3 regions of the Shewanella sp. ISS20 genome follow, and region 3 is predicted to be linked to each of the others. Evidence: predicted binding sites of a transcription regulator. Region 3 holds the regulator's gene; each other region holds the start of a gene.
The links. The regulator LexA, encoded in region 3, represses DNA repair genes until DNA is damaged. The targets are predictions, from matches to a motif close to TACTGTATNNNNATACAGTA.
Positions count from the first base shown of each region.

Region 1: AC1HDP_RS05165 (YebG family protein) is a predicted target of LexA. The motif match lies at 3,461-3,480, and genes of this name have one in related genera.
Region 2: AC1HDP_RS05850 (LexA family protein) is a predicted target of LexA. The motif match lies at 6,064-6,083, and genes of this name have one in related genera.

Region 1 is NZ_JAWRZK010000001.1:1,134,657-1,145,802, forward strand. Features, by position in the region: gene prc (carboxy terminal-processing peptidase) at 1-1,715, opposite strand, end outside; gene proQ (RNA chaperone ProQ) at 1,741-2,370, opposite strand; gene AC1HDP_RS05160 (GAF domain-containing protein) at 2,642-3,109, opposite strand; gene AC1HDP_RS05165 (YebG family protein) at 3,151-3,450, opposite strand; gene AC1HDP_RS05170 (paraquat-inducible protein A) at 3,675-4,274, shown strand; gene AC1HDP_RS05175 (paraquat-inducible protein A) at 4,267-4,908, shown strand; gene AC1HDP_RS05180 (PqiB family protein) at 4,877-7,534, shown strand; partial or broken gene AC1HDP_RS05185 (transposase domain-containing protein) at 7,577-8,815, opposite strand; gene AC1HDP_RS05190 (glycoside hydrolase family 16 protein) at 9,398-10,231, shown strand; gene AC1HDP_RS05195 (nucleoside recognition domain-containing protein) at 10,281-11,146, opposite strand, start outside.
Region 2 is NZ_JAWRZK010000001.1:1,274,441-1,285,586, reverse strand. Features, by position in the region: gene cobB (Sir2 family NAD+-dependent deacetylase) at 1-505, shown strand, start outside; gene AC1HDP_RS05875 (AAA family ATPase) at 552-1,043, shown strand; gene AC1HDP_RS05870 (VOC family protein) at 1,119-1,499, shown strand; gene AC1HDP_RS05865 (hypothetical protein) at 1,693-2,301, shown strand; gene gltS (sodium/glutamate symporter) at 2,898-4,124, shown strand; gene AC1HDP_RS05855 (Y-family DNA polymerase) at 4,407-5,663, opposite strand; gene AC1HDP_RS05850 (LexA family protein) at 5,651-6,055, opposite strand; gene AC1HDP_RS05845 (DUF3192 domain-containing protein) at 6,402-6,773, shown strand; gene AC1HDP_RS05840 (GFA family protein) at 6,908-7,297, shown strand; gene AC1HDP_RS05835 (class I SAM-dependent DNA methyltransferase) at 7,508-8,266, shown strand; gene AC1HDP_RS05830 (RecQ family ATP-dependent DNA helicase) at 8,433-10,391, shown strand; gene AC1HDP_RS05825 (SDR family oxidoreductase) at 10,830-11,146, shown strand, end outside.
Region 3 is NZ_JAWRZK010000001.1:3,083,224-3,094,369, reverse strand. Features, by position in the region: gene plsB (glycerol-3-phosphate 1-O-acyltransferase PlsB) at 1-1,571, opposite strand, end outside; gene lexA (transcriptional repressor LexA) at 1,730-2,350, shown strand; gene AC1HDP_RS14090 (SulA-like leucine-rich domain-containing protein) at 2,347-2,832, shown strand; partial or broken gene coxB (cytochrome c oxidase subunit II) at 3,343-4,413, shown strand; gene ctaD (cytochrome c oxidase subunit I) at 4,497-6,101, shown strand; gene AC1HDP_RS14075 (cytochrome c oxidase assembly protein) at 6,094-6,648, shown strand; gene AC1HDP_RS14070 (cytochrome c oxidase subunit 3) at 6,645-7,523, shown strand; gene AC1HDP_RS14065 (DUF2909 domain-containing protein) at 7,530-7,757, opposite strand; gene AC1HDP_RS14060 (SURF1 family protein) at 7,756-8,511, shown strand; gene AC1HDP_RS14055 (hypothetical protein) at 8,508-9,047, shown strand; gene AC1HDP_RS14050 (COX15/CtaA family protein) at 9,047-10,030, shown strand; gene cyoE (heme o synthase) at 10,041-10,946, shown strand; gene AC1HDP_RS14040 (SCO family protein) at 10,955-11,146, shown strand, end outside.

The DNA.
Region 1 (11,146 bases), 1.9 Mb from region 3:
ACCAATGTTGGTGGCACTAAATCCACACTTGAATATTGTGCGACCGGCACACTATCCCAAGGCAAGGCATTATCTTCTTCCGCTTCACCAAACTCACCGGGTTCTAACGCAGAAGGGAACGCAATGTTTGGGGTTACGCCCTTAAGCTGAGTACTACCGCCATTAATGCGATAAAATTTAGCTATGGTGTACTGCACATGACCCACTGGCTTTTCATACAAATCGTAAATTCGGCCTAGGCTCTTATGCTGCTGCACTGTGCCTTTACCAAAAGTGGATTCGCCCACAATTAAAGCGCGGCCATAATCTTGTAACGCGGCAGCAAAAATCTCAGAAGCAGAGGCACTATAGCGATCAACCATGACTGTCAGTGGACCATCATAATAGGTCTTACCATCGGTATCTTGGTTAGGTGTGACTTGACCACTGGCATCACGGATTTGAACCACAGGGCCCATATCAATAAATAACCCAGTCAGTAAGGTTGCTTCGGTTAATGCTCCGCCGCCATTACCACGCAAATCTATGATGATACCTTCGACTTTGTCTGCCGTTAATTTTTGCAGTTCTTTGGCAACATCTTGCGATAAATTCATGTAAAAGCCAGGAATAGCAATGACACCAATTTTACGATTAGCATAAGCGCCATCTTTCGGCACGATGACTTCAGACGATGCGGCTCTATCTTCTAATCGCACCTTGTCACGAACTAAGGTAATTTCATAGGTCTTTGCATTTGAGCCGCCTTTTTGCGGCAGGATTTGTAACTTAACTTTTGAGCCCTTAGGACCTTTAATTAGTTCAACTACATCATCTAAACGCCAGCCAATAACATCAACTATTTCTTCACCTTCTTGGCCAACACCCACGATTTTATCTTCTGGCGCTAACTTAGCGCTGCTAGCCGCAGGGCCACCCGCGACTAATGACTTAATCACAGTATAATCATCAGTCATTTGTAACACGGCGCCAATACCTTCAAGGCTTAAGTTCATTTCCATTTGGAAACGCTCTGCGTTGCGAGGTGATAAATAGCTAGTATGAGGTTCTACAGCACGTGAAAAAGCATTCATTAACCCTTGGAAGACATCTTCACTTTGAGTTTGTGATAAACGTTTGATGGCATTGTTGTAACGCTTCGACAGAATGTCGACGATTTCAGGCCAATTCTTGCCAGTGAGCTTAAGATTGAGCGCGTCATATTTAACGCGTTGACGCCATTGCTCATCTAACTCTGCTTGAGTTTTTGCCCAAGGCGCATCTTCACGATCGTAAAGATAAGTATCACCCGCAACATCAAATTTCATTTCAGTGTCGAGTAATGATAAGGCATACACAAAACGCTCATAACGACGTTGCTGTGTGATTGAGTACATGTTGAATGCAGGGGCCAAATCACCCGACATTAACATATCATCGAATTGTTGCGCGTAAGGACTAAACTTGTCCACATCGCTTTGTAGCAACACATTTTGACCGAAGTCGAGTTGCTTTAAGTAACGGTTAAAGATTTGCTCAGAAAAAGCATTATCCAGTTGAAAACGGTGATAATGAGAGCGACTGTAAAGATCCGTAACTCGTTTACTCGCCACTTTATGTTGTGGCTCTTGCTGGAGCTCGGGTAACTCGCTGACTTGAATTACTGGGGGAATAGCCCAAGCCGAAAAACCAATTAACGCAGTGGCTATCGACACGGCTAGTGACATTTTTCGCATCAACAAGTTACTCCTTAGCTATAGGTTACAGCGAGACGTGCTCAGAACGAACCTTAATGGTCATTCCTGAATCCAGCTGAACTTGTACATCCTGTTTATTAATGTCGATGATAACACCTGCAACAGGGACCATTCCTAATTTGACATTAACGCGTTGTTTTGGCTTTAATTCGCTTAACTGGGCTGGTACGAATGGCTTTTCAACCTTCACTGGACGCTCAGTTTTTGGCTTGCTAACAACAGGCTTAACTGTTTTAGGGCGAGGCTTACGCGCAGGCTTAGCTTCTTCCTTTTTAGCTTTAGCTTGAGCTAAACGCTTTTCTTTAGCACGATCTTGGCTTTCTTTTAAAGTGGCTTGAGCATGATCAATATGCTCTTGCTCTAACTCACCACAAGCATTGCCATCTAAATCGACACGCACCGCACCTAACTTGATTGCTTTCAGGTAACGCCAGCTACTAGTATAGCGTCTTAGAGCCGCCCTTAACTGTGTTTTACTGACTTTAGAATCATCAGCCAACCTTTCTGCCAAATCTTGAAACAATCCGATTTTTAGAGGCTTAGCTTCACCCTCGGCGATAAAGCACAAAGGAAATGTTTCATATAAATACGCCAAAATGGCATTGGTGTCGGTCAACTTATCTGTTGATTCCATCATTACTTCCACGATTTTATTAAGGACCCCAAATTCGCATAACGCGACTGGGTTGTTCATCTTATGTTAGGCTAAAAGCCAAACGCCATACATTCAATATCAATTACTTGAACTCAAGTTAACCCATAAAAGCGGCAAGACTCAAGCCCAAATGATTCATTGAGCGGCAACAAACTAAAACTTTCAATTTTTACCGCTACTGCTGCTGCCTATTATAAAGCGGATGCCAGCGAAAGCGACCCTGTTTTACATCAAAGCGGTCATAGATTCATCAAATAGGCGAAATATTCAGATGTTGCTCCAAAGTTTCGACTAATAATGTCAACCCTAGCTGATCAAGCTCACTAAATCGCTCAAACTCAGGGCTATCAATATCAAGTACCGCAAAAACTTGTTGTTGATAATGAATTGGCAGCACAATTTCGGCATTACTGGCGCTATCGCAGCTAATATGCCCACTAAACTCATGTACATTGGCTACCCGTTGCACACTATCAAATGCTGCAGCTGTGCCGCATACACCTTTGCCCCAAGGAACACGGGTACAAGCGACTTTACCTTGAAATGGACCTAATACTAATTCATCCCCTTGGCGCAGATAGAAACCCACCCAGTTAATTCCAGGCAGTGACTCATTTAACAAGGCCGACATATTGGCCAAGCAGGCAATAACATCGGGCTCGCCATCCAATATCGCTGTGAGCTGACGATTTAACTGGTTATAACAAATCGATTCCATAGTACGCCTTGTAAATATGTAACGAGTTATGTACTTAACTCTTATGAATTAGACTCAGCAACCACCTTCGCCGTTTTAGCTTTAGTTTTAGGTGTTACCTTAGTTTCTACCGGATTAATGCCCTTGAGTATGCCATTGACCTCATCCTTATTGGTAGCCAAGTAGAAGGATAATTTTTCAGTCACTTCTTCGCTTAAACCAAGCTCTGCCTTGTCGATAAAGCGATTGAGCAGCTCAGTGATATCCAGCATCTTATCAAAAGCATCGGCTTCTTTTTTCGATGTGAATGTCATCTTCTCTACCCCTTCTCTTACCACGACAAATTGCGTAATCACCGCCATGAAACAACCTCACTGTTTATTTATACAGTCATTAGCTTCTCATAGTGATGATTATGATTCAATCATCTGCCGAATTTTTTTAACCCAAATGGCCAAAATCCTGACATAATTCACCACTTAACTGTGTTGTTATCTCAGGAAATGAAGTATTTAAGCCTATGGATAAGCCTGAATCTGCGAACCACCACCGAAGCCGTCATTACATACGGCGTCACTCTGATGCCATGGTGTTATGTGGTTCATGTGATTTAGCCGTGCAAAAGCGAGCGCTGCCTTCGGGAGTGAGAGCTTTATGCCCGCGGTGTCACACAGCGCTGTACCATACCCCTTACTGCTCGATTAATGGCATGCTTGCCCTATGCTTGACGGCGATTATTCTGTTTGCTCCTGCTAATATACTGCCAGTATTAGATTTACAGTTTTTAGGATCTTATCGTACTACGACTGTTATCGAAGGCGCTCTTGCTGTCGCTTCCCAAGGATTTCCTATTGTAGGCTTGGCCGTATTAGTGGCCGCAGTGGTCGGCCCTGGCTTATTAATTTTATCGATTTTATTGCAAATCCTTATTGTCAAATTCGCCCTTAATACCCGTATTGGTAAATGGTTACTTAAATGCTTATTGCAGCAGCAAAGCTTACTATCGCAATTAAGCATGTTAGAAATTTATGTTATCAGCTTTTTAGTGACTGCATTTCAATTGTCTGATTTTGCTGACATTCATTTCGATTTAGGCACCTTTTGTTTTACCATGTTGTTTCTTTCAGTATTATTTTTGATGCGTGAATATGATCTTGAGCATATGTGGAGTTATCTCGATGAGTAAACAGCTCCAAGGCCAAGATATTGAACTGTGCTTATGCCCTGTGTGTAAGAAAAGTAATCGTATTAGCAATGGTAATTGCCAGCGCTGTGGTGCTGAACTTAGTTTTAGGCGCTATTCAAGCCTGCAACAAAGCTGGGCCTTGTTGATTACTGCGGCCATTTTATTAGTGCCGGCCAATATCTACCCTATTACCATAGTGACTAATCAGGGACGTATAGCCTACGACACCATTTTTACTGGCATTCGTCATTTAGTACATCAAGATTTATGGCCAATTGCCATCATAGTTTTCACAGCCAGTATTGCGGTTCCTTGGCTCAAGATTATTGGTCTTGCTATTTACCTGAGCGCCATCACTTTTAGATTACCGTTACCTAAAACATTATTGATGAAAGGATTTCATATTATTGAATGGATAGGTCGATGGTCGATGCTAGACCTTTTTGTTATTTCACTTACCGTTGCCTTGGTCAATATGGGACAACTACTGGATGCGCAACCTGGCCCTGCGGCGACTGCGTTTGCATTAGTTATTTTGCTAACCCAACTTTCTGCCAAGGTTTTAGACACGCGTTTACTCTGGGATCGACTGGATATACACAATGAAGCAAGTGCAACCACCGAAAATAGTTAAAAAGAAGCTGTTCTCTCCCATTTGGTTATTGCCATTAGTGGCCTTAGCGCTAGCCACTTGGCTTGGCGTACAAAGCATACGTCAATCTGGGATTGAAATTCAGGTGCATTTCCCGAACGCGACTGGCATAGATGTCGGTAAAACTTTAGTTCGTTATGAAGGTCTAACTGTCGGCAAAGTAACTGATATCGCCATAGATAAAAACCTGCAAGGCGTTGAAGTAAAGATATTAATGGATTCACGATCAGAAGCATTTTTAACTGAACATACCGATTTTTGGTTAGTGACCCCTAAAGCTTCTATTACCGGCATCGAAGGTTTAGACACCTTATTTTCGGGCAACTACATTGCCATCCTTCCAGGAAAAGGCAAAGCCAGCACTGAATTTACCGCGGTGGCCGAAGCGCCGCCGATATTACCAGGTAAAGAAGGCAAAATTATCCACTTAGTGGCCGATAAATTAGGATCCCTTGATGTGGGTTCTTCAGTGTTTTATCGCCAAATTCCTGTGGGCAGCGTGGTTAACTACCGCTTAGTCGACGCTGAGAAAATAGCATTTACCATTTTTGTCAAAGAAAAATATGCAGACCTTGTAAGAACCGACTCACGTTTTTGGAATGTCTCAGGTATTAGTGTTGATGCATCACTCACAGGACTTAAGGTGCAAAGTGAAAGCATTGCCGCAATCTTAGCGGGAGGCATTAGTTTCAGCACTGGTGAATTAGATGAAGTTTCAGACAAACAGACCTTTACGCTTTATCCTAATGAAGATAAGGCCCGTGGCGGTCAAGAGTTTACCTTAGATATAGCCCAAGCAGATCAAGTACATAACGGCACAATTATTCAATATTTAGGACTGGCTGTTGGTGATATCACAGGGCGTGAGTTAGTTAAAGATGGCATTAAATTGCACGCCCGCATTTTTACTGATTATCAGCACCTATTAGGGCCAGACAGTCAATTTTATTTAGCGGGCGCCGAAGTATCACTCTCAGGGATTAAACATGCATCACGTTTGCTTACTGGCGATAATATTATATTAATTCCAAGCAGTGGCAGCGTAGCTCAATCTGAACATCAAAAAAATCCGGCCAAGCACAACACGCAGCTACATTTTCCCTTATTGGCCAATGCGCCAGAGCTTGCTCAAGATAAGCAGTTTGAATTAGCTGCTACCAGTCCGTCCAATCTTAATATTAACATTGGCGCGCCGCTGCAATATAAAAACTTCACTATCGGTGCTGTCACGGGCGTAGAGCTCAGTCGCGACTTTAGTCAAGTTAATTACCGCGTACAAGTGCAAGCGCAATATCAAGCATTGTTTACTCAAGCGAGTTACTTAGTGCCGCGGCCATTAGTGGCTGTGACTGCCTCACTTAGTGGTATTCAAGTTGATACCGGCGATATGAGTAACGCACTGACTGGCGCGTTAGAATTGGTGTCAGTCAAGGCTAAGCCTTTAGCCTCTGGCGCCCATATCAAGCTATATCCGAGTGTTGCCGTGGCCGAAAAAGCTAAGCAAAGCGCGCAGCAAACAAGCGTAAAATTAATCGCCACCAATGCCGCAGGCCTAAGCGCTGGTAGTAAAGTCTTCTATAAAAAAATGACCATAGGTGAGGTTACTGCGGTGACGTGGCAAGCGGATGATTCATTTACTATTAACCTTGGCATAGATAAGCAGTTTAGTGATCTTATCGATGAGCGCAGTGTATTTTGGCAAAATAGCGCCATTGCGGTGGCGGCTAATTTACAAGGCATAAATGTCGATGTAGCACCATTAAGCGGGTTAGTCGAAGGCAGCCTTTCCTTAGGCCGCCTCAAGCAACCTAGACTCAATAAAGTATTAACTCTTTATCAAAATCAAGATTTAGCGTTAGCGCAAGCAGAGTTAATCGCTATCACCTTCCCTGCCGATGTGCGCTTAAAAGCTGGTGCGGAGGTGCGCTATCAAGGTTATCGGATTGGCGCAGTCGACCAAGTGAATTTAAGCCAAGACTTACAAACCATTGAGGCAAGTGTTTATCTTGATGGTAAATATGCAAAACAATTTAAAAGCCACAATAGCCAATATGTCATAGTGGATGCGCAAATTTCACTGCGTGGCATTAAAGCGCCAGAAACCTTAATTACTGGCGCTTATATCAGCGTGACCCTAGGTAACGATGCTAAGCTCAGCCAGCATTTTAAAGGTAAAATACAAGGCCAAATTTATGGCAATACCCCAGAAGATTCACTTAGGCTGACCTTAGTGCGTAATCATCTCGGTTCCATTAACCAAGGCACCGGTATTTTTTATCGCGGTGTTGCTGTCGGCAAAGTGGCAGGATTTGAACTGGCCAATAATGGTCAAAGCGTCAATATCTTTATTGAAATCAATGAAGCCTATCGCTCCATGGTTAATCGCAGTAGTCGCTTTTATGACATATCAGGTTTTAACATGGATGTTGGCTTGTTTTCAGGGGCACAAATTGCCACATCATCCCTTGAATCGCTCATTGCTGGCGGCATAGCATTGGCGACTGAACAATCGACCCAAACCCAAAATCAACTGCAATCCGGTGATAGTTTACCTTTGTACGATAAAGCCGAGCCACAATGGTCAAGCTGGCAACCTAGCCAACACTAAGCCATTATCGAAAATAAAAGCCTGCAATTTGCATAATGCCGTTCACTTAGTGTGAACGGCAATTTTCTTAGGCTTAATGGGATACTTGTTTTTACTCATTTTTAACGCACATGGATAGGCTCTATCCCGTTTCCCATCGAGCTTGAACTGCATCGCATTACGCACTATGTCCAAGACATCTCTCGGAACATTCCCTGGCGTTTGAGATGGCAGCTGAGTTAATTTTAAAATGATATAACTCGACGCATCTCTAAAGCTTAATTGGTTCGGATGTAACGACGGTAAGCTTTTAGCCATCAACACCATCTTGTACCTGATGAGGTTATAGGCCAACAGTACCCCCCACAATTCTTGGATAACCAGCTCTAGCAATTGACTGCGTAACGTAAAGCGACTCTCCAGCAGGTGTTGCTTCATCTCCCGATAGCCCACTGCTATCTCCCATCGATGGGCATATAAATCCGCTATTTCGGCCCCCGGATAACGCAAGGGGTCAGTTAATCAGGTCAAAATGGAAACCAACTTACCTTTTACCGTCTTCGTCAGTAAGCGAGCTTCAATATTGTCAGGCAATAGGCCACTTCTTTCTGGCTTGAGCTGTGGTGGTTAACTGCACCAGTTGGTCGTGTTTTCCTAAAGAGCGTGCCACTTCATATTGTGTGCCTTTCTTCAACAGCAGCAGCCAGTGGCTGTTAGGTTGAGCCTGTTGCCAGGCGTGCAAAAGCCCCAAGGAATAGAAGCCTCTGTCAAACAGAGTCAAAGGCGCTGTTCAATACCAAGTGGCTGCTTAATTCCATCATGCAAACCATACGAATTTGAGGATAGCCAGCATCACCAGCAGCGTTGGCGGTTTTGGCAAAGGCCTGGTTGCTTTGCTCACTATCAGGTGTTCGCCACACGACACCGTAGAGGTTGAGTCCACACCAATGAGGATGCTCTGCTCTCTCATGCCAGGTTTTGGCACTTCGCTTAAACACATCCTGAACAACGTCAGAGCCCGGCCGCTTGCGTGACAGCACTGCGAGCCACGTAATCCACCTCTTGAGGTAAGACGATAGCAAGCTTATTGATGAGAGAGCGGACGGACTCGCCTCTGAACAGAGCCATACCAATCACCGCCCAAATCATGGCATCCATAAGTAACTTACGTCGCCGTAAACTGGCAACACCATGTGAATCAAGGCACGACTGAATTAAATCAGGCTCAAGCACATCGGCCAGACAGGTGAATTCGGTATGGCGATTGATATGAGTACGCGCCAAAGCGTCTGAAAGTTGCATAAAAAAATCCGATGACATGGGGTCATCGGATTTTGATCCTTTCAGTGAGATCGTCAAGCAATCTGTCTTAACTGATCGGCATTACGCAATTTGCAGGCTTTTTTGTCATCTATTACATTGTAATGCCGTTATTAATAGCAACCGTTGGAACAATCAACCCAAGGATTACTTCCATACTGCACTCGATGAGCACCGCGTACATTCACTATGGTGCCATTATAAGTCGCAGTCGCCCATGCCGCAGTGCCATTATTAATCCAAGGGGCATGCTGTGAGTCCACCGCATAGATAGTTTATTGACCGTTATAGGTATGTGTGGCGTGTAGCGAGACCCGATGTAAAACCTAATCACGGTTCCATAAGGCATACCAGCTCTGATAATTTCAAATCAAGTTGCACCCACACAAGCGCGTTACACAGATGTTGCGCCGACATCAATAAATTGACACAAACTTTTTACACGAACAAATATGGGTATCGGCCTTTAGCGGAAAGATCCTACCGTTGATGAGTTACGCCTATAGTGAAACAGACTCTTAACGATTAGATTTTGAAAACATCAACCTTGGCTGGAGCAGTAACGTGCACTTATCAACACTAGCGGGATTAGTACTTATGGCTGGCCTTAACAGTGATGTTGGTGCAACCGCCAACATCAATGAGAATATTGACCCTGTGAATAAGTCATCAAGCATGCAAGTATTTGAAGATTTTAATCAAGTAGGGCAACCCAAGCATCAAGGCATAGAATGGCGCTATCGAGCGCAATTGGCTGAGGTTAATGAGTGGTCTGATATTATTCCTGGTGATGGTTATGCCTACCTGCATGTCAATGCCGCCGATAATTTGCCTGAACCTGATATGACTTGGCCATTTCAAATGTTGATCATTAACCACTTAAGTCCAGGGCAACGTATAACCATTCGCGCCAAAAATATGGTACTGGAAGGTGTTGCCAGCTTTATTTTTACTTATTCCGAACAAGGACAATTATTGGATGAAATTGATTTAGAGATCACAAGTCTTGATGAGGTCTATGGCATGCAAAGACAAGGTAAAAACCTGCAATCGTCATCTGCAATTGCTGCGGATGTCACCGATGCACGTATGAATGTATGGAATCGCGCCAAACTCACTTCTGACGTGGCGCAGCGCGCCATCAACCAGCCAATCATGAATAGTAAAGCCCAAGCCATTTCCCATCGCGATGGAAAGTTTCATGAATATCAACTGGATTGGTATCCAGAAAAAATCGAATACTTCATTGATGGCGTACGCCAAGGTGGCTTTGAAGGACAAATACCATCGAGCCCAAGCGAACTTAACATTGGCCTGCGCCATATGGCGTGGACGGGAAGCTTACCTCAGAAGCCTCAGGTGCTAGTCATTGATTGGATCAAAATTATGCCGCTGTAACTCAAACGGATGACTCGGTATAGCCGCCGAATTAACCCCATTAAACTCGCTAGCCATAAAACCAATAGCACACAATTATCGCCGCCGTAATGCCTGCAGCATCGGCTATTAAACCACAGCTTAATGCGTGGCGGCCATTACGGATCCCGACAGCACCAAAATATACCGCTAACACATAAAATGTGGTTTCTGTACTGCCTTGGATAATTGCCGCCAACCGCCCAGCAAAAGAATCCACCCCATATTGCTGCATAGTTTCGAGCATCATAGCGCGAGCACCAGAGCCGCTTAATGGTTTCATTATAGCCGTTGGCATAGCATCAATAAAACGCGTATCCATACCAAGCCCAGACACGACCACAGTTAAGCCCTGTAGAAATAACTCTAATACGCCAGATGCGCGTAGCAATGCAATTGCCAATAACATGGCGAGTAAGTAAGGAATTAGCGCTACCGCTTGATTAAAACCTAATTTGGCACCTTCAACAAATTCATCATAAATCGCGACTTTGCGCCACGCCCCAACTAAAACAAACGCAAAAATAAGCCCAACTAACACGCCACTACCTAAAATAGACGACGCAGTACCTAAAGCGTCGGCACTTAACGTGAGCAAATAAGCAACCGCTGCGCCACCGCTGGCAAATAACAGTCCAGCGTACATTAATGCCATACCTGTCAATAATGGTAAGCGCTGAACAATTGCCACCGTTAAGACACCCACCAAGGTTGAACAAGTCGTGGCTAATAAAATGGGTAGAAATATATCGGCAGGATTGGCCGCGCCTTGTTGAGCGCGATATAAAAATACGCTTACTGGTACTAAGGTAATGGATGAAGTATTTAGTACTAAAAAAAGTATTTGCGCATTAGTGGCAATATGTTTGGTTGGATTAAGACTTTGTAAGTCTTCCA
Region 2 (11,146 bases), 1.8 Mb from region 3:
GGCGCTGGCAACTCTTGAGCAGTCACAGCAAGTGGAGTTGTTTTTGGTGACTCAAAATATCGACAACCTCCATGAGAAGGGCGGCAGTCGTAAGTTACTGCATATGCATGGTGAATTAAGTAAAGGGCGCTGTCCGCGCAGCCAGCAGACATTTATGCTGACCGAAACTTTAGGGCCAGACAATGTGTGTACTTGTTGTATCCCTGCGCAAAAATTGCGCCCGCATGTAGTGTGGTTTGGTGAGATGCCTATAGGTATGGATAAAATCCATCAGGCCCTTAGTCAGTGTGATGTGTTTATTGCGATTGGCACTTCTGGCTCTGTCTATCCCGCCGCCGGTTTTGTCGATATTGCCAATCAAGTGGGCGCGTTAACCGTGAATGTGAATTTGGCGCCGCGAGATCCTCATTGCCAGTTTCAATACCATTGGCAAGGTAAGGCAAGTGAGCGCGTACCTGCACTGGTGAACGCTATTTTAGCTGGACAATCCATAGCTCATGACTAATCATCGCGGCGTTGATATTTTGCATGATTAGTTATGGATATAAGTAATGAGATTGACCGATGTTCTTAAGCCGCTAGAGGATACTGCTCTGCCACGTATTGCGATTATTATGCGCGGCCTGCCAGGCAGTGGTAAATCTTATTGGGTTGAGGCATTTATTGCCGCTCAGACACCAGTAATGGCTGACTATATTCGCCACTATGGCCTGTGTTCGACCGACAATTATTTTATCACCAATGGCGTGTATCGCTTTAATCGCACTAAGTTAGCTGAGTATCATCAACGTAATCTCACCCAGTTCATTATGGCTTTGGCCAAACAGCAAGAGACTGTGATTTGTGATAACACTAACTTAGCCCATTGGGAATATATGGCTTATGATACTGCGGCTCGCGCCTTAGGTTATCAAGTGCGCACTGTGTTAATCGGCAATCCCATGGATAAAGCTCATCAACAAATGTGTGCCGAGCGTAATCGCCATGGTGTAAGCTTGGCAGACATTGAGCGTATGGCGCGCCAATTTCAAGCCGATGAATGAATGGTTTGCTCATCGCGAGTAAGCTAAGCCTTCATTGCTATTTACCCCCTGATCAACGATACACAAGGAGATGTTATGTTCAGTCATATTATGTTGGGGGCTAACGATATCAAGCTTTCGAAAAAGTTTTACGATGCCGTGTTTGCGACCTTAGGTTATGGCGCAGGTCATATCGATGATAAAGGCCGCTGCGTGTATCGTAATGACAATGGGGTATTTGCTATCACTAAGCCAATTAATGGTGACAAGGCGTGTCATGGCAATGGCAGTACCATAGGTTTTAGTGCAACCTCGGTTGAGGCGGTGCATGCGTGGCACGCAGCAGGTGTTGCTAATGGTGGTACTTCTTGTGAAGAGCCTCCTGGAATGCGTGAAACCCCGTTTGGACCTTTATGCCTAGCGTATTTACGCGATCCCGATGGCAATAAATTATGTGCCTTATATCGTCAAGGCTAATGTCATTTTGATTTGAGTTTGATCTTAACCCTTGAGTGTTAGGTGGTCACTTAATCCTAAGCCGTAACGCGTCCGTTTTAGTGTTGGCAACGGGCGTTGTTACTGTTTATTTTTCAATACCATGGTTAATTGAATGTTACAGATTCCTATGCTAGCTTAATCTCGATATTTTTAATGGCGAGCGGAGACGGTTGTGACAGTTAACCATAGTTTTTCTAACGAAGAACTTGCATGTTTTAGTGAGTTGTTTGCTATCGATGATGATAGTAAATCGACCTCCATTCCTATGATTTTGGCGGACATTCCTAAAGGGATATCGGCGGTATTTGCGCAAGCTTCCCTCACGTTACTGGCTGAAATTGGTCCTTATAAACTGTGGTTTCCATTACAGTTAGATACCGACGAGTTAGGCCAATTTAAACCGCGTTTAGGTGTTCCTGAAGTGATTGACGTTCAGGGTGTTGAACGCAGTTGGCGCTTGACCCAAGCCGGTGAATTGGTTGCGTATAGCGAGCGCAATTTTATGCCCCTTGAAGTGTTATCTCTATCTAGTACAGGTTTAGCTGTCCGCACCTTACATGCTAGTGATAGCTATGATGTGTGTCATTCGCGCTTTATTCATCTGTTATTGCCATCAGGCTCACGCCTTGATTTACCCGTCGAATCAGTTCGAACTGATATTGGTGGCGTCAATGTGCTTAAAATTCACTCTGCAGGTGACCATGCGCAGTTGCTGCGTCAATATCTGTTCAATTGCCACTGTAAACAGTACTCCCACTTATATAGTGAAGGAGCGAGATAGGCGTCTAATTAGGCGTGGAGTTAGCCAAGTGGTGAAGGCCTGAGGTGACATGGCATGATGGCATTGCTGGCGACTATTTGGGCCGTGAATGAGCGCTGAAATACCCTAAAAGTTATACCTATGGGTGGTGGTTGGTTGGCGACCATTAAAGGCATCATTATTTAATTACAACCACTCACCGCAACTGTATTGTTTATGTTATCTATTTTGAGTTTTATTCATATTTGTCTTAGCTGTCTTTCTATTGCAGTACATCATATTGTTTAAATATCCTACAATTAAGTGATTGTTATTTCTTCATAATACTCAATCCAAAGTATTCATTTTTATGCTTGACTACTATTTTATTGGTCTGTTTGACATGTTTATTTTCTTGGGTTGTGACGAGCGCCTGATTTTTGCTGAGATTAATTGTCATTGCGCTGACATTCTGTTTGCATAAGTGCCTCTTTAGTTTCAGCTGAAGTGTTGCAGGATGCGAGAGGCCAACGGGCTGGTTTAACCCAAAGTGTAAGTGAATTGTGAATATGGATGTCGTCGTTATTAGATCGTCAAGGAGGATGAGCTAGTACAAACACATAAAAAAGAGAGGAACTATGAGCCATGTTTTTTCTATTGGTGCGCTTGAATCATTTATGATTGCCATCAGTGTGCTGTTTATTGGGCACCTGATTAAAGTCAAATTACCTTTTCTCAAGAAATTTAATATCCCTGAGCCCATAGTGGGCGGATTAGTTGTGGCTTGTATCATTACAGCCCTTCATTTTAATGGCATAGACTTAAGCTTCGATTTGCCATTACAAAAGACTTTTATGCTGATGTTTTTTGCTACAGTCGGTTTGTCGGCTAATTACACTCAGTTACTCAAAGGCGGCGCCAAAGTATTTTTGTTTTTAGGCGTAGCGTCATTATTGATCATTATCCAAAACGGCATAGGTGTGTCTTTAGCCACCGCCTTAGGTCTTGACCCCTTAATGGGCTTAATTGCTGGTTCAATTACCTTATCGGGTGGCCACGGCACGGGTGCTGCGTGGGCTAAAACCTTAGAAGAAGTGTATGGACTGCATAACACCTTAGAAATCGCTATGGCATCAGCTACCTTTGGTTTAATCATAGGTGGCATTATCGGTAGCCCAGTGGCGCAGCGCTTGATTGATAAGCATCAATTAGAATCTGAATACGGTAGCGCTGAACGCACTCGTACTAAGCATCCTGAAGTAGTGACTTATAACGAGTACGAAGAAGATAAGGTAACGGCGAGAAAAGTCATCGAAGTGCTGTTCATTCTATTGATTTGTATTAATGGCGCTAAGTACATGGAGCAGTGGGTCGCTAGCTTTAACATTGGCTGGTTAATGATCCCTGACTTTGTTTATGCGTTATTTATGGGTGTGATTATCACTAACCTGTTTGAGGTTACTAAGCTCAAAACCATAGATACTGAAACGATTGATATTTTAGGGACTGTGTCCTTGTCATTGTTCTTAGCCATGGCCTTGATGAGCCTAAAGTTATGGAACATTTTTGATTTAGCCGTGCCATTTTTGATTATCTTGGCGGCGCAATCAGCTTTCATTGGCATATTTACTTACTTCGTCACCTTTAAAGTGATGGGACGTAATTATGATGCGGCTGTGATTGCTGGTGGTCATTGTGGTTTTGGTTTAGGGGCAACGCCTACGGCGGTAATGAACATGGGGTCAATCGTTAATCGCTATGGCCCATCACCCCAAGCCTTTATGGTGGTGCCTATTGTCGGCGCGTTTTTCATTGACATAGTCAATCTCATCATATTGCAAGCTTATTTATCCTTCTTGGGATAAGCGCAAGACTAGATAAATGCAGGGGCTTAGGCCCCTGTTTTGTTTTAGGGCATTTGCAGTATGGCGTATGTCAATGCTGCCTAAGCTAAAGCTGTGCTGGCGCTCATTAAACGCGTGTTGCTGCAATGGGTCTTGCGGTTGCTATTATGCGTGAGGGGGCTTTTCAGGGCGTGTCGCTTGCGACTATGGCTTGTAGCTCGTGAATATGGCGAGTAACACTGCGCTAATTAAAGGGGGCGAAGTGATAACGACGGTTAGGCGTAGTTATAGAGAGTTAACTGATTAACAGCTGATGACTGGAATATCCTGCCAGCGGGTGGTGTACTGCGGGCTGAGTAATTGCCTGCGCATTCCCCATTTAGGGTTAATCCCTTGGGCGGCGACAAATAAGGTATCAGCGCCATATCGACCATTAAGGCCATCCAATACCTGCATTAGGGCTGGGTTGTGTTTAGGTGGGTTAAATAAATCTAATTGCACTTGATGCTCATCAATCAAATCCAGTAAACCTACGCCAATTTTGTAATAACGCACGCCTGGCTGAAAAAGCTCAATGGCGGCTTTAAACACGGCTTGGGTCATTTCGACACTGCAGTGAGTTGGACAGGTAAAGCGAATCGTACTGTGTAGACTCACGGGCTTATCATCAAAAGGAGAGTTCGCCGCAAAAATAGTCATGACCTTACATAGCGAACCTTGACGCCTAGCTTTGGCAGCCGCTATGGCTGTGTGTTTACATAAGGCTTGCCTTAATGGCTCAAGTGCTGTGATGCGCTTACCCATACTACGCGTTGAAAAAATTTGCTGCTTATCGGCTCTGGCAGTCGCAAATTGTTTGCACTCCTCGCCGTTGAGCTCACGCACAGTGCGTTCGATTTCAACGCTGAATTGCTTTTTGGCGAGACCTGCGGGCATATTGGCCAGTTGATAGGCTGTGTGGATATTCATTAATGCCAAGCGTTTGCTGATACGACGACCAATGCCCCAAACATCGGCTGCCGCCATTTGTGTTAATATCTGCCGTCGTTGGTGGTCATTATCAAGCACGCATACCCCGTGATAGCCTTCAAGTTTTTTCGCGGCATGATTGGCAACTTTAGCTAAGGTCAGCGTTGGGGCTATACCCACGCACACGGGCAGGCGGCATTCCTTCCAGACAGTGCGTCTAATTTGCTGGGCGTGAGTCGTTAAGCAAGGAATGGCGGGGTAACTGCGCTTAAAAGATACAAAGGATTCATCAATAGAGTATACGAATTGCTCAGGGGCGAAACGGCCTATGACTTGCATCATTTTGCTCGATAAATCGCTATAGAGTTCGTAGTTGGACGATAGGGCAATCACACCTTGTTTTTGGCACAATTCCCGCACTTCAAAGTAGGGCACAAATTTTTTAATGCCCACATTCAGCGCCGCGCGATTGGCCGCGACCACACAACCATCATTATTTGATAGCACTATGATGGGCTTATTGCGCCATGCGGGATTAAAAACTTGCTCAGCGCTGCAATAAAACGCATTGGCATCAATTAGTCCGTACATAGCTTGCAGGGCCGATGGCAACGAATAGAACGGGTGACCACGCCTTCAATGGAAAACTGATCGTGCTGATGAATTTCCATGGGCTGACATTCGAGATTCGCTGATAACAACATGCGCCGCTGTTTATCTAGCTGTTTACACACAAATTCACCGTTAAAATTGGCAACAATGATGTCGCCGTGTTGGGCATTAACGTGGCGATCGACAATTAAAATATCCCGGTCGAAAATGCCAAAACCTTCCATCGAGTGACCTGCGGCTACGCCTAAAAAGGTGGCACTTGGATGTTGAATGAGTAACTCATCGAGCTTAAGCCCTAGTTGGCGGTATTCTTCGGCTGGGCTTTCAAAGCCAGTAATGCCAGCGCGAGCAAAGATAGGAATGATTTTCATAATAGAGAAACTGTTTTTATATACAGTATTATGCTAGCAGTTTACAGAGAGATAGCAAGCGATAATCCCGAGGCTTAAGGATGAAGGTCAAGGTTATTGTCATCATAAATATAAGCACGATTAATTGAATTTATTGCTGATTTTAAAAATGAACTGCGCGGATAATGCGGTTTTGTGCTATTCACCACAAAGTAACTAAAAGCACCAAGTAGTGAATATCTAAAGGCTGGCAATTGGGGGCTTACTTAACAATTCCATATAAAATCAGTAATTTAAGTTTTGGCATTAGATTTGCTATTTGATGTTCTCTTTATTGCGATTAACCATTTATTCAAGGATATCAATAATGAATCATCAAAAATCACCACTAGTCTTAGTTGCTCTCTTGAGTGTGAGTTTAAGTGCTTGTGTCATCAACGTCGGTAGTGATGAAGACACAGGTTGGCAAAAACAAGAAAAGTTGAATCGGCAGCATGTGGCTAATTTAGGCGTGGGAATGAAACTTGATGTGGTGAAACAAATGTTAGGCTCACCTGATTTTAGTGAAGCCTATCCTGACGGTGCGGCGCAAGTGGAAGTGTTATTTTATCGAACCCAAAGGCGCCATGATGATGGTAAAACTACCTTAGATGAATGCACGCCGTTAGTGTTTAATAATGGCAGCCTTATTGGTTGGGGTAATACGGCCTATAGCCAGGTGACAACCGCTAAGCTTTAATATCTGTGGTCACTCAGCAAATGGTAAGTCACTTCACTCATTCCATTATGCTGACGCGTAAGGCTTGCCTAGCGAGTAGTGATAGTCATAGCAGGCAGGGCGGGACACCAAGGTTAACCAATAAGTGAGGCAATATGTATCAAGGTCGGTGTTTATGTGGACAAGTGCATTTTAGTATTGAGGGCGAATTAGGGGCTGCCGATATTTGCCATTGTCGTCAATGTCGGCAATGGACGGGTCATGTATTGGCGAGCACTGAAGTGGCGCGCAGTGCCTTGACTATTACCGGCCTTGAGCATCTGCAATGGTTTCAATCGTCAGTTAAGGTGCGGCGCGGCTTTTGCCGCCATTGTGGCTCAAGTTTGTTTTTTGACCCACTAGACACTCAAAAACATCAGTGGATAGGCGTGGCTTTGGGGGCTATCGAAGATAAAACCCATATCACTATCGGTAAGCATATTTTTGTGGCCGAGAAGGGCGATTATTATCAAATCTGTGACGGCGCGCCGCAGCACGATCATTAGTGTTCTGGCAAAAAGCGTTAGTCAGCGGATCAACACCATGGTGAGAAAAGGCCGTTAGAGGGCGATAACCCGTATTAGCCATATCCGCCGGCCTTAATGCGGCGAGGCCCTTAGGCTTTATTCTTGGTCTTGCGAATCTATTTTTAGTTCTAGGTAAACTGATATATGATGCGCGCCCCTAGTGAGGCTTGAGCACTCTATTTCGTCATGATGTCCACCAATGCGCTTTATACAGATTTATCCGGTTATTACGATTTAATGTGTTGTGATATCAATTATCACGCGCAAAGTAATAGCATTGTCCGCTTGCATCAATTATTTGGTAATCAAGGTAAACAGCACTTAGATTTGGCGTGTGGCACCGGGCCGCATATCCGTCATTTTATTGATTTTGGATATCAATCCAGTGGCTTAGACATTAATCAGCCTATGATTGACTTGGCCATGGCGCGTTGCCCCGAAGCGCAGTTCAGTGTGCAAGACATGACAAACTTTACCGTTGAGCACTCACAAGATTTGATCACCTGTTTTCTATATTCCATTCATTACAGCGGCAATACCGAGCGACTATTAGCCTGTATTCAAAAAGTGCATGCATCGCTCAATGATGGTGGGGTATTTTGTTTTAACTCCGTTGATAAAGATAAAATAAACAATAACTTATTTATTCGTCATCACACAGATTTTGAGCAGCATCAGTTTGAATTTGAGTCTAGCTGGCAATACAGTGGCATGGGTGATGCTCAAGCGTTGCACCTTAAAATTAGCCGCACGCCATTAATCACCACTGAAACCAGCATCAGTGAAACTTGGCAAGATCAGCATCCTATGGTGGCAACTACCTTTGGTGAGCTGAGTGAGTTACTTGAACCTTATTTTGAGGTGCAGATATTTGAGCATGATTTCGATTGCATCATCCCTTGGGATGGCGAGTCTGGAAATGCCGTGTTTGTGTGTACCAAAAAATAACGACTACAAAAATAAAGCTTAACGGTTGAGAGCTCGCCCATCGGCGGGCTTTTTTATGGGCGGCTTTTAGCCGCGGCATAACGGATAACATAGTCAAACTTGTGCCTACTTGGCTTAAGGCGTGTAAACTCTTGATTTAATACTGCGCCGGCATTTTGGATCCATAATGAATACCCCTCCTAATTATTTAGCGACACTGCAACGCGTCTTTGGTTTTACGAGTTTGCGTCACGGTCAGCAGCAAGTGATTGAAACCTTGTTAGCCGGGCGTTCAAGCGCCGCCATTTTTCCGACCGGCTCGGGTAAATCCTTATGCTATCAATTGCCAGCGCTGGAATTACCACATCTTACTTTGGTTATTTCGCCGCTGTTAGCCTTGATGAGAGACCAACTCGATTTTCTTAAAGCGAAAGGTATAGCAGCGGCTTCGATTGACTCATCACAAAGTTATGATGAGTCACGCGATATTATGCGGGCGGTCAAACAAGGGGACATTAAGATTTTAATGATCTCGGTGGAGCGCCTTAAAAACGAGCGGTTTCGTCAGTTTATTGGAACCGTGCCCGTGTCTTTGCTGGTGGTGGATGAAGCTCACTGTATTTCTGAGTGGGGCCATAATTTTCGCCCTGATTATTTAAAGCTGCCTTTGTACTGCCAACAACTTAATATCGCGCAAGTATTACTGCTAACCGCCACCGCCACCGAACCTGTGATTAAGGACATGAGCGCTAAATTTAACATAGCGCCGTCAGACATAGTGATCACCGGATTCTATCGTCCAAATCTTGATTTAACCGTGTTGCCTTGTCATGAGAGCGATAAATTACAGCAATTACAACAGCTGCTTCAACAAGCGCCAACACAGGCCAGCATTGTTTACGTCACCTTGCAGCAAACCGCTGAAACTGTGGCTAAGGCGCTAATTCAAGCGGGAGTGAATGCCAGCGCTTATCATGCCGGCATGGACAGCGGCATTAGACAAGATATTCAAAGCCGCTTTATGCAAGGTCGGCTTGATTGCATAGTGGCGACTATCGCTTTTGGTATGGGAGTGGATAAGGCCGATATCCGCGCAGTTATCCATTATGACTTGCCAAAATCCATTGAGAATTACAGTCAAGAAATTGGCCGCGCTGGGCGCGATGGTCAATTGTCGCGTTGTTTAGTGCTCGCTAATCGCCAAGGGCTCAATGTGCTAGAAAACTTTATCTATGGTGACACCCCAGATGTCGAGGCCATTAGCGCAGTCATTAAAGAGATTGCCGAGCAAGGGGCGCAAGGGCAGTGGGAAGTGATGATGACGCGCTTATCGCGTGATACTAACGTCAGACAATTACCGCTGAAAACCTTGTTAGTGTATTTAGAGTTGCAAGGCGTCATCGAGCCTAAATACAGTTATTTCGCTGATTACCGCTTTAAGACCTTAATCTCGGTTGAGGCGATTATGAGCAATTTTAGCGGTGAGCGCCGCGCCTTTGTTGAAGCCTTGTTCAGCGCTTCGCCAAAATCACGCACTTGGCATACGGTCGATTTTGATGCCTTATGGCAAATCAACCAATCAGTCCGCTCGCGCGCTGTGACCGCTCTTGATTACTTTGCCGACAAGGGTTGGATAATGCTTGAAAGTAAGCAGATGACCGAAGTGTATCAGGTGCACCAACTTGCTCGCTGCCAAGGAAGTGAGGTTGAGCACTTAGCGCAGCAATTGCATCAATTGTTTATTACTAAAGAAATGGCTGAAATTAAACGAGTGCATGCCATGCTGGATTTGTTTGCAACGAGTCGCTGTTTAAGTCAGCGTTTAGCGCATTATTTTGCGGATGCTAAAGCGCCGCAGCACTGCGGTCATTGCTCAGTTTGCCGCGGCGAGATAGCGCAGTTGCCGTCACCTGCGCCATTAGCCCCGTTAGTGCTAAGTGATATCGAGCGCGATTGTCAGCCATTAGTGTTAGCGGCGCAACTTGCCAACACGGCGCTTACTACAGGGGCGAGAGCACGATTTTTATGTGGAATAGCCACGCCACTGACGAGCCAATTAAAGGCCAGTAAAATGCCTGGCTTTGGCCGATATGGCGCTTATCCGTTTGCCGACATTAGAGCTATGCTCAGCGCTTGGCTTCATTGATAAATCACAGCCATAAATCTCAATTTATAAACGTCGGGTCATAACCCTCGAACCATCAGCCTCTAGTTATCTATTTCCGGTCGTAAACTTAGGATTTGGCTAGTGGCCAAATCCTACCTCCAACATCCTTATCTTAACGACCGGTTGTATTTATTACAGCAGGTACTGTCCTTACTGTTTTTTTTGAGAATTATCATTCCTGTAAGTTGACCAAAAATCATCCAAAAGTTGGAGTGATTATCCCTATTATTTATATCACTATAACAATCAGTTTATTTGTTAACTCAGCCTAGACGAAAGCTTCGGCATAACAAATAACATTACTCTTTAAGCTAGATATTCAAATGGCTTAAATATAAGAGTGTCATTAGGATTGGATCCCAAAGTTCGAATCATCAGCAGAGTATCTGCATCGAATTAGCTAAAAGGAGAGTTAGCATGAGTAAGCTTGCATTGGTCACAGGCGCAAAAGGTGGAATTGGTACTGCCATTACATTGAAATTGGTAGCACAAAATTACAAAGTGATTGCGACCTACCAGGTTGGTAACCGTGAATCAGCGCAACAATGGCATAGAGAGCATGGATTTACTGACAATCAAGTGCAATTGTTGGAGCTGAATGTTAACGACCCACGCATGTGTTCAGAGCGTTTGGTACAAGTTATGCAGCAAGAAGGCACGATAGATTTGTTAGTCAATAATGCTGGCATCACCCGCGATAAAGTATTTGCCAAAATGACTGTCGAGCAGTGGCA
Region 3 (11,146 bases):
GCAGCAGCATCGTTAATATGAGTCATCACCTTATTAGCTAAGCCATTGACCACAGGGGTTAACCAGCTTGGCTTAGCCTGCGGATTGGTGCTCATTTGCTCACGCCAATCAGCTACATGCTCATTCAGGTAGCTTTGAATGGTAATAGGCTCGCCAAAATTCACATAACCTTGACCAAAGTTACCTAATTTACGGATGGCACCAAATACTTGCCATAGCGACTCTTTTTGCTTCTTTTTGCCACTTAACTCTTTGTGATAGGTCGCGACTTCCATCACATGGTCATAACCTAAATACACAGGCACTAAAGTGATAGGACGCTCAATGCCGCGCAGCACTGAATTTAACGTCATGGCTAACATGCCGGTTTTAGGGGTTAGCAAGCGCCCAGTACGCGAGCGACCACCTTCAGTAAAGTATTCAACTGAATAGCCTTTAGTGAACAGTTGGTCTAAATATTCACGAAAGACTGCGGTATATAATTTGTTGCCGTTAAAACTGCGACGAATAAAGAAGGCGCCGCCACGTCTAAACAAAGGCCCCGCCGGCCAGAAATTAAGATTGATACCCGCAGCAATATGCGGTGGCACCATACCTTGGAAATATAAAATGTAAGACAGCAGCAAATAGTCCATGTGACTGCGATGACAAGGCACATACACGATTTCATGGCCATCATGGTGCAACTGGCGCACATGTTCCGCGCCCTTAATATTGATGCCCTTGTAGAGCTTATTCCAAAGCCATGTCAGCATGCGTTCGGCAATTCTTACCAAGCTATCAGAATAATCCGCCGCGATTTCATCAATATATTCAACAGCCTTAGCCTTAGCTTCGGCATGAGTAATTTTTTTGGATTGAACTTCCTCATCAATCGCCTTCTGCACTGCTTCGGAATTAATGAGGGCATGAAATAAATTCTGACGACTTGGCAGCGACGGCCCTGTCATCACTTTGCGCTGACGGCTAAAGTGAACCCTAGCAACGCGCGCAAGTTTATGGGCAATCTGCTGATCCGTGCCATGCTCGTCAGCCATATAGCGCAGCGACACAGCATTAGAGAATTGCACAAAATTATGGCGACCTAAGAATAAGATCATAAAAAATTTGCGCAGCCAATTAGGATCTTCGCGCTCTAACACCGCGGCCTTCATAGTGTCATCTTCTTTACCTGGTGTCCGTCCCCAAAACAGACTCACAGGTACAAGTTGAATTTCCAAATCAGGATTAGCTCTGTGCATTTGCAGCAGAGTTTTAAATTCACTTAAGAAGGCATCACTTGATGGCCGATTGCCAAACATAGGTTTAGCGCGATTTAAGCACACAACTCGCGGCAGTGCTTTGCCGTGGCATTCCAACTCATCGTAAGGGCTAGGTAAACCAAACTTATCGGTGACATCGCTCAAGGCGGCCATATCGCTGAAAGATTCAGTTTTCATTACATAAATGAGCGGTTTTTTAGGATCAAGATTTAGATCGGCAAAGGGATCTGTTGGCACAACGATTGTGTGCACTAGCTTGCGCTGAAACCAGCGCAACACTGTCATTACGAAAGAGTCTTGTTTGGCCATTGTTATTATGCAATTCAGGTCACGTTAATAGTCCTATAGAATACCAGAACAGGCTACTTGATAGCGAATCTCTACTTAAAACAAACCTTGGCGAATACTTGCGCCAGCACAAATACTGTATATACTAACAGTAACTGTATAGAAAGACAGGAACCAACATGAGACCTTTAACACCCCGCCAAGCAGAGATTTTAGAACTGATTAAACGCAATATCAGCGAAACTGGTATGCCGCCAACTCGTGCAGAAATTGCGACTCAGTTAGGGTTTCGCAGTGCCAATGCCGCCGAAGAGCATTTAAAAGCGCTGGCAAAAAAAGGGTGTATTGAAATCATGCCTGGTACTTCTCGCGGTATTCGTCTGCCGCCCGAAGAAGTGGTAGAAATTGAGACTGGTCTGCCACTCATTGGCCAAGTTGCTGCGGGCGAGCCTATTCTTGCCCAGCAACATGTCGAAAGTTATTTTCAAGTTGATGCCACTATGTTCCATCCTGCCGCCGACTTCTTATTAAAAGTTCGCGGCGATAGCATGAAGAACATCGGCATTCTCGAAGGTGATTTGCTAGCCGTGCATAAAATGCAAGAAGCTCGCAATGGCCAAATTGTGGTGGCTCGAGTTGATGATGACGTCACAGTTAAGCGCTTTGAAAAGAAAGGGAGAATAATTTATCTACACCCTGAAAATGATGAATACTCCCCGATAGTTGTTGATCCTAGCTATCAAGAACTGACCATAGAAGGCTTAGCCGTAGGCATTATTCGTAATGGTGGTTGGCTATGACCACCAAAACATCAACCACATCAGGTCACCCCGGATTATGGTGCGCTAATACTCGGCGCGTTCATCAAACCATGATAGAAAGCTTACCAACCCAAGGCCAAGGGCGAATTGAGCTTGAAAAAATTGCCCCACAACTGGTGCGTCTCAGTCACCAAGGCCAATGGATAGTCTTAATTAATCCGCCCAACATAGGTTATAAAACCATGTTGGCCGCGGCTGGGGTTCGCTTAGATAGAGTTTTACTCGTAAAAGCCAAAGATGAAGTTGAAGCCTTATGGGCGAGTGAAATTGCCCTTACCAATGGTACCTGCAGCGCCGTATTAACTTGGGTTTCTATGTTAGATCAACGCGATCAGCGCCGCATGCAATTAGTTGAACGCAATGCTCGGGCGATTGGCTTTATTTTTGAACATGTAAACCTAACGCTTGGTGACGAGCTCGCATTTAAAGCCCCGCAGACCTTACTGCGTGCCATGCATTAGCACCTAAACATAATCTAAAAATCTAAGCTCGAAATTCACTAATTCAAAATCTAGGCTCGCAGCCTAAGCTCAAAATTTAAATGCAAACCAAGTTCAGCCCAACATAGTGCTGCAGATTAAATTCTGCAGGCATGTCTTAGCTATTACTCATCATCGCCACCAGCATTCATTTCAGTCAGCAAGCCACGCCCTATACTTTCAATCTTTATTGATTTCTAAATTTATGACTTTTCAGCTATATATCTATGGTATGGAAAATTAAGTTGCTGCTAACTTTAATGAATAATGGATTTATCTGATTAACGATTAGTGTCCAATATCGGGCAGCATCATCAAGAATACCTTGGTGCTAGCCTCAAAACACTTGCCGTCATCGTTTGCTGTTGTGGGAACCGAAGAGTTTACATAGCACCTAGACTTTACTGTGTACCTCTTCTTTGTAATTGCTTAGGCAATTAATCGGGGAGATGTCTCTTGAAACCAATACATTTTCTTTTGGCATGTATACTCATGCCGATTTTTCCAGCCACAAGTATGCCGTTAAATATGACCCAAGGGGTGTCAGCCATTAGCGGCAAGGTCTATGACCTACATATGACCATTCTCTACATTTGCTGCGCCATAGGGCTCATAGTTTTTGGCATCATGCTTTACGCCATCATCTATCACCGCAAATCCAAGGGTGCCAGCCCAGCCCAATTTCATGAAAGCACTAAAGTTGAAATCGCCTGGACGATAATCCCTTTTATCATTCTGATTTTAATGGCTATTCCAGCTACTACCACCTTGATTGCAATGGAAGATACTAGTGATGCCGAACTCACTGTAAAAGTGACTGGCTCACAGTGGAAATGGCATTACCAATATTTTGATCAAGATGTTGGCTTTTACAGCATCCTTTCGACCCCAAGAGATCAAATCGATAATTTAGCGCCCAAAGATAAAAACTATTTACTCGAAGTTGATAAGCCGCTTGTGATCCCTGCCCACCGTAAAGTGCGGTTTCTGGTGACCTCTGAAGATGTTATTCACTCTTGGTGGGTACCTGCCTTTGCGGTAAAAAAAGATGCCAACCCCGGCTTTATTAATGAAGCTTGGACACGTGCTGACAAGGTAGGTATTTATCGCGGCCAATGCGCAGAATTATGCGGTAAAGATCATGGATTTATGCCGATTGTGGTGGAAGTCATGGAGCCAGAAGCTTTTGATCAATGGATGATTGCGCAGCAAGCATTAAAAGCCCAAGCATCAGAGCAAGCCAAAGCGCAATTAAGCCAAACCTTAACCATGGCCGAATTGATGACGCAAGGGGAGCAAATTTATGTCAGTCGCTGCGCCGCTTGCCATCAACCCAATGGCGCCGGCTTGCCAGGTGTATTCCCAAGCCTAATTGGCAGCCCCATCATCAAGGGGCCTGTCACAAATCATATCAATATCGTATTGCATGGTAAGGCAGGAACCGCCATGCAAGCCTTTTCCAAACAGCTTAGCGCACAAGAAATTGCCGCAGTGGTTACCTTTGAGCGCAATGCTTGGGGCAATAATTCCGGTGAAGCAATTCAAGCTGCCGACGTTAGCAAACTGAACCAATAAGGGGATATGTGATGACAACTGAAAAACATACACCTATCCGCGAAGAACTGCAGTACGCGGGCGCCGGAGCAATGGACAGTCATAATAATGAACATTCTCATGATCATCACCACGAAGGTCCACCCAAAGGATTAATGCGCTGGGTTCTGACCACCAACCACAAGGATATTGGCACCTTGTATTTGTGGTTCAGTTTTATGATGTTTTTAATCGGCGGCGCCATGGCCATGGTGATCCGCGCCGAGTTATTTCAACCCGGTTTACAATTAGTTGAACCTAACTTTTTTAACCAGATGACCACAGTTCACGGACTCATCATGGTGTTTGGCGCTGTGATGCCAGCCTTTATCGGCTTAGCTAACTGGATGATCCCCATGATGATAGGGGCGCCTGATATGGCGCTGCCACGCATGAATAACTGGAGCTTTTGGATTTTACCTTTTGCCTTCTTAATCTTATTAAGTTCACTGTTTATGGAAGGTGGCGGCCCTAATTTTGGCTGGACTTTCTACGCGCCGCTATCAACCACCTATAGCCCAGACTCCACCGCATTATTCGTATTCTCCATTCATATTATGGGGATAAGCTCCATCATGGGAGCGATTAACGTCATAGTCACCATAGTTAACTTACGCGCCCCAGGTATGACATGGATGAAGCTGCCACTCTTTGTATGGACTTGGTTAATTACTGCTTTCTTATTGATTGCCGTGATGCCAGTACTGGCAGGGGTGGTCACTATGGTGCTAACCGATAAGTTCTTTGGCACTAGCTTCTTTGATGCAGCGGGCGGCGGCGATCCTGTGATGTTCCAGCATATCTTTTGGTTCTTTGGTCACCCCGAAGTTTACATTATGATTTTGCCATCCTTTGGCATCATTTCCGCCATAGTTCCCACCTTTAGCCGTAAGCCTTTATTTGGTTATGCCTCTATGGTTTACGCCACATCCAGCATTGCCATCTTATCCTTCTTAGTGTGGGCGCATCATATGTTCACTACCGGCATGCCCGTCTTTGCCGAGCTGTTCTTTATGTACTGCACTATGCTGATTGCCGTGCCCACAGGGGTAAAAGTCTTTAATTGGGTAGCAACTATGTGGCGCGGCGCATTAAGTTTTGAAGCGCCTATGCTGTTTGCCATCGCCTTTATCATATTATTTACCATAGGCGGATTATCAGGATTAATGCTGGCCATTACCCCTGCGGACTTTCAATACCATGACACCTATTTCGTAGTGGCGCACTTTCACTATGTGCTAGTCACTGGCGCGATATTCTCCATCATGGCCGCCGCTTATTATTGGCTACCCAAATGGACTGGCCGCATGTATAGCGAGCGCTTAGCCCGCTGGCATTTTTGGAGCTCAGTAATTTCAGTTAACGTCTTATTCTTCCCTATGCATTTCTTGGGGCTTGCTGGCATGCCAAGGCGCATTCCCGACTATGCATTGCAATTTGCTGACATTAACCAAATCGTTTCCATCGGCGGCTTTGCTTTTGGCTTATCCCAACTGATTTTCTTAGTGTTAGTGATTAAATGCATTCGTAGTGGAGCGCCCGCCCCCGCCAAACCTTGGGAAGGCGCAGAAGGTTTAGAGTGGACATTACCAAGCCCTGCGCCCTATCACTCCTTTACCACGCCACCAGCCATCGAGCCTGTGGTGCGCCATGGATAAGCCACGCAATAACCGCCTGATCATAGGGTTAGTTTCTGGGGCAATTGCCATGTTTGCTTTCGGCTTTGCCTTAGTGCCCTTGTACGATGTGTTGTGTGAACAATTAGGCATTAATGGCAAACCTCGCAATAGCGCGCAAATATATTCAGCAAACACTGACGCCCCAGGGCGCTTAGTAAATGTTGAATTTATCGCGCAAGTTCCAGCGAGTTTGCCTTGGGAGTTTGCCCCTGAAGTTAAACGCATGCAGGTAAGAACCGGTGAGTTAGTCCGCACTCACTTTAATGCTAAAAATTTATCTGGCCAGCATATCGTTGGCCAAGCCATACCTTCGGTTTCTCCTGGTCAAGGAGCCGCATATTTCAATAAAACCGAATGTTTCTGCTTTAACCAACAACCCCTAGAAGGCCATAGCAGTGCCGAACTTGGCTTGGTTTTCTTCGTGGATAAAGACTTACCTGACTCAATCAATACCTTGACGCTAGCTTATACCCTGTTTGATATCACAGATTCCGCCAGCGGTAGCCCTAAAGGAGTGTCGCAATGAGCACGCAGAATTACCAAAAGTACTATGTTCCCACTCAAAGCCCCTGGCCAATTATTGGGGCTATCGGCTTATTTTTAATCGCGATAGGTGCCGGCACGACAGTGCAACAATATGCCAAGGGTGGCAATGGCGGCGGTTACTTACTGCTGAGTGGCGTTGCAGTGATTTTATTTATGTTGGTGGGATGGTTTAGAAATGTCATTCGAGAATCTATGTCGGGCTTATATTCACCGCAAATGGATAGATCGTTTCGCCAAGGCATGAGTTGGTTTATTTTCTCTGAAGTGATGTTCTTTGCCGCCTTTTTTGGCGCCTTATTTTATGCCCGAAACATTGCTGTCCCTTGGCTTGCTGGCGAAAGCAATAATGCTATGACACATACTGTGCTGTGGCCCAATTTTGTGGATACTTGGCCACTACTTATCACCCCTGACGGTAAGACCACTCAGGCTATGCCTTGGCATGGCGTCCCGTTAGTCAACACCATCTTGCTACTCACCTCTTCCATTACCTTACATTGGGCTCATATCAATCTTGAGCGCGGTAAGCGCACCGCTTTAAAGCTCTGGTTAGGCTTAACTATTATTCTCGGTTTGTTTTTTATCAGTGGTCAAATCTATGAGTATTACCATGCCTATACAGATTTAAATCTCACCTTAGATGCTGGGATTTATGGCAATACCTTTTTCTTACTCACGGGCTTTCATGGCACCCATGTGTTCTTAGGTTTAGTGTTTTTAAGTGTGTTATTGGCGCGGATTTTCAGTGGTCATTTTACCACTAATCGACATTTTGCCTTCCAAGCAGGAAGTTGGTATTGGCACTTTGTCGATATGGTTTGGCTATGCCTATTCGTGTTTATTTATATTTTATAAAGGGACTTAGTAAGGTCTGGGATTTGGCGTTATTAAGCCAAATCCCAGCGCGACTAAAAACAATAACACGACTATGGCCGACCATATCAGGCGACGGCCGAGGTAATGACTCATAGATTGAGTCTCCTCGCCTTGCCCGTGGCGCACCATAAGGAACATGGCTCTGCCTAAATTAATAATGATAATAACTAACAGGCAAACTAAAGCTATTTTGAAGGCCAATAGGAGCGTCATGAGCCATTCCTCGCTGCGATATCAGGGTAACGTGTTCTTAGTGCTGATATTTACTGTGGGCATATTTATTCTGCTGGTCAAGTTAGGCCTGTGGCAATTACACAAAGGCTATGACAAACAAGCTTGGCAGCAACAGCAAGACATTAAACACTCTCGCGAGCCTCTTAATTGGGATGAATTAACACTGAGCGCTGCCGAGTTGCACGGTCATCAAGCTCAGCTTGCAACGACGGATAGCAAGGCGCCACTCATTGTTTTAGATAATCAAATTCTGCAAGGGCAAGTCGGATATCGCATCTTTCAAGTGCAGCAACAGCCGCAGCTTACTCACGCCCTATTAATTGAATTAGGTTTTGTGGCCGCAAGCCCTGATCGCAATAACATTCCGCCGTTAACACGCATTAATTCAGCGCCAGCTTTGGTTGGGCGCCTCTATTACAAACAAACCAATCGCTTAAGTCAGGCACTAGCCCCCGAATCCTTATTAGATAGCCATAACAATCAGGTTATTCGCATTCAAAATCTGAATCTTGCCGCCTTAGCTCAATACTTATCTTTACCGTTATTACCTGTGGTGTTGTTACCTACAGAGCTCTCACAACCTCAGTGGCCGCGAGTATGGCAATCACCGCCCATGTCAGTTGCCAAGCATTTTGGCTACGCCTTGCAGTGGTTTGTGATGGCACTGGTATTTGCAGGTCTAGTATTAGCCTTAAGCTTTAAGCACTTAAAACAACATAAGGATGAAGCATGACTACAACTAATAATAAACGCACCTTATTGTTAATTTCGCTAGTGTTTGTCATCCCCGTGTTGCTGGCGAAATTATTCTTAAGCTTGCATCTTTACAAAGAAGGCGCCACTAACCAAGGTCAGCTGATTTCACCGAGTCCAAATTTAACTGAACTTAAGATGCTCAATAATTATCAAGGACGTTGGCAGATAGTGTATTTACTGCCAAACGAATGCGATAGCCGTTGTCAGCAGCGACTTTACATCCTCAAGCAAGCACATACAGCTTTAGGTCCAGATCAAGATAGAGTCCGCCCGCTAGTACTACTGCAGCGCGGCAGCGATCTTAAGGCACTTGAACCTTTTGATTTTGAGTTGGTGGTCGCTAACCCTGAAATATCACAATGGCTCATGGATCAAGCCTTAGTGATTATTGATCCCTTAGGATCCTTAGTCATGAAGTATCCGCTCACTGCCACTATCGAGCTTGAGCTACTCCAAGGTAAGGCCTTGATTGCTGATATGCGTAAGATGCTTAAATTATCGAGGATTGGCTAATGGCATTCACTTGGTTAGTCAGACTCACCTTACTACTGACCTTATTAGTGATCTTTATGGGGGCTTATACTCGCCTTGAAGATGCGGGTCTAGGATGCCCAGATTGGCCGGGCTGCTATGGCAAAATCTTAGTGCCAAGTTCGCCACAAGATATTGCCCATGCAGAACAAGCGTTTCCTGAGCGGCCAGTGGAAACCGCTAAAGCTTGGTTAGAAATGATCCACCGCTATCTGGCAAGTAGCCTAGGTTTACTGATTATTGTTATCGTTATTCAAGCGTTTAGAAATGCCGACGCCCCCAAAAAGCTGCCTTTAGTCATTTTACTCTTAGTGCTAGTGCAAGGCGCATTAGGCATGTGGACTGTCACCTTAAAACTCATGCCAATAGTCGTCATGGCGCACCTGCTTGGCGGCTTTAGCTTATTATCCTTATTGTTTTTATTCTATTTACGCTTAACACCACCGCCTAAAAGCTATGCTCACACTGGCGTGAGATGCTTGCGCCCCCTGGCGGTTGTTGCCTTGGTTGTATTGATACTGCAAATCAGCTTAGGCGGCTGGACATCATCTAACTATGCCGCCCTCGCCTGCACTGAACTGCCCATTTGTGAAGCCAATTGGTGGAGGAATCTCGCGCCACTTACGGCATTTAATCCGCTGCCTCAAGGCCATACCCAGTTTGAATTTGGGGTGCTGGCTTATCCAGAGCGCATGACCATACATGTATTTCATCGCTTTGGCGCCTTAGTCACGGCTTTGTTGCTCGTGGGTTTATGGTGGCAAGTGCAGCGCAAGGCAAGCCTGCCTAGGCTTAAACGCGCTAGCAGCATAATGCTGTTATTACTTGTGTGCCAAGCTAGCCTTGGCGTAGCCAATGTGTGGCTACAACTACCGCTACTAATTGCTGTGAGCCACAACTTAGTCGCGGCATTTTTACTGTTAAGTGTGATTTATCTTAACTATGCCATCTGGCGTAACCCGTAATGGAGGTTCTATGAGTAAATCCTTATCGGCAAATTTTCACCTAAGAACACGCACCACTATTTGGCGAGATTACTATGAACTCACTAAGCCAAAAGTCGTGGCCTTAATGCTTCTAACCGTACTGGTCGGCATGTGTTTATCTGTGCCAGCCAGTGCGCCACTACCGTGGCAGCCATTAGTATTAGGGTTAATCGGCATAGGGTTAATGTCAGCGGCGGCCGCCACCATCAACCATCTCATTGATTGGCAAATCGATGCCCGCATGGCACGCACTCATCACCGCCCTGTCGCCACCGGCCGAGTCCCTGTAGAGCACGCACTGATATTTGCAATGACCCTTGCCATTTCAGGCTTTAGCTTGCTGTACCTGCTTGTGAATCCAATAACCGCTTGGCTAACTTGCGCCAGTTTAGTGGGATACGCCTTTATCTATACCTTATGGTTAAAACGCGCCACGCCGCAAAATATAGTCATAGGCGGCTTAGCGGGTGCCATGCCGCCCTTATTAGGCTGGACCGCCATGACGGGGCAATTCCACGGTTTTGGCTTATTACTTGTCATCATTATTTTTACTTGGACGCCACCGCATTTTTGGGCGTTAGCCATCCATAGGCGCGATGATTATGCCAAGGTCAATATCCCTATGCTGCCGGTAACTCATGGGGTGGAATTTACTAAGACCTGTATCTTGCTCTATACAGTGTTACTCGCCATTGCTTGTCTATTTCCTGTCATTGTGGGTATGTCTGGCGCACTCTATCTAGCGCTATCAACACCCTTAAGTCTGATGTTTATTTACAAGGCTTGGCAGCTTAAGTTTCATGACCAACCCGGCTTAGCTATGGGGTTATTTCGCTTTTCTATTTATCAATTGATGTTGTTATTTCTCGCATTATTAGCAGACCACTACCTATAGGGCCAAGTATGCGCATATTGATTGGGGTAATTATTGTTGGCTTCATAATGCTCGCGGGCGTCTTGAGTTATCAGGGCTATCAGCAAGTCATGTCAGAGAAAGATGAGCCCTTAGCCACCAGCTATCAATTTGAAAAACCGCGGCCCATTATTGACTTTGTATTAACTAATCAAGATGACGCGCCATTTACGGCTAAGCAC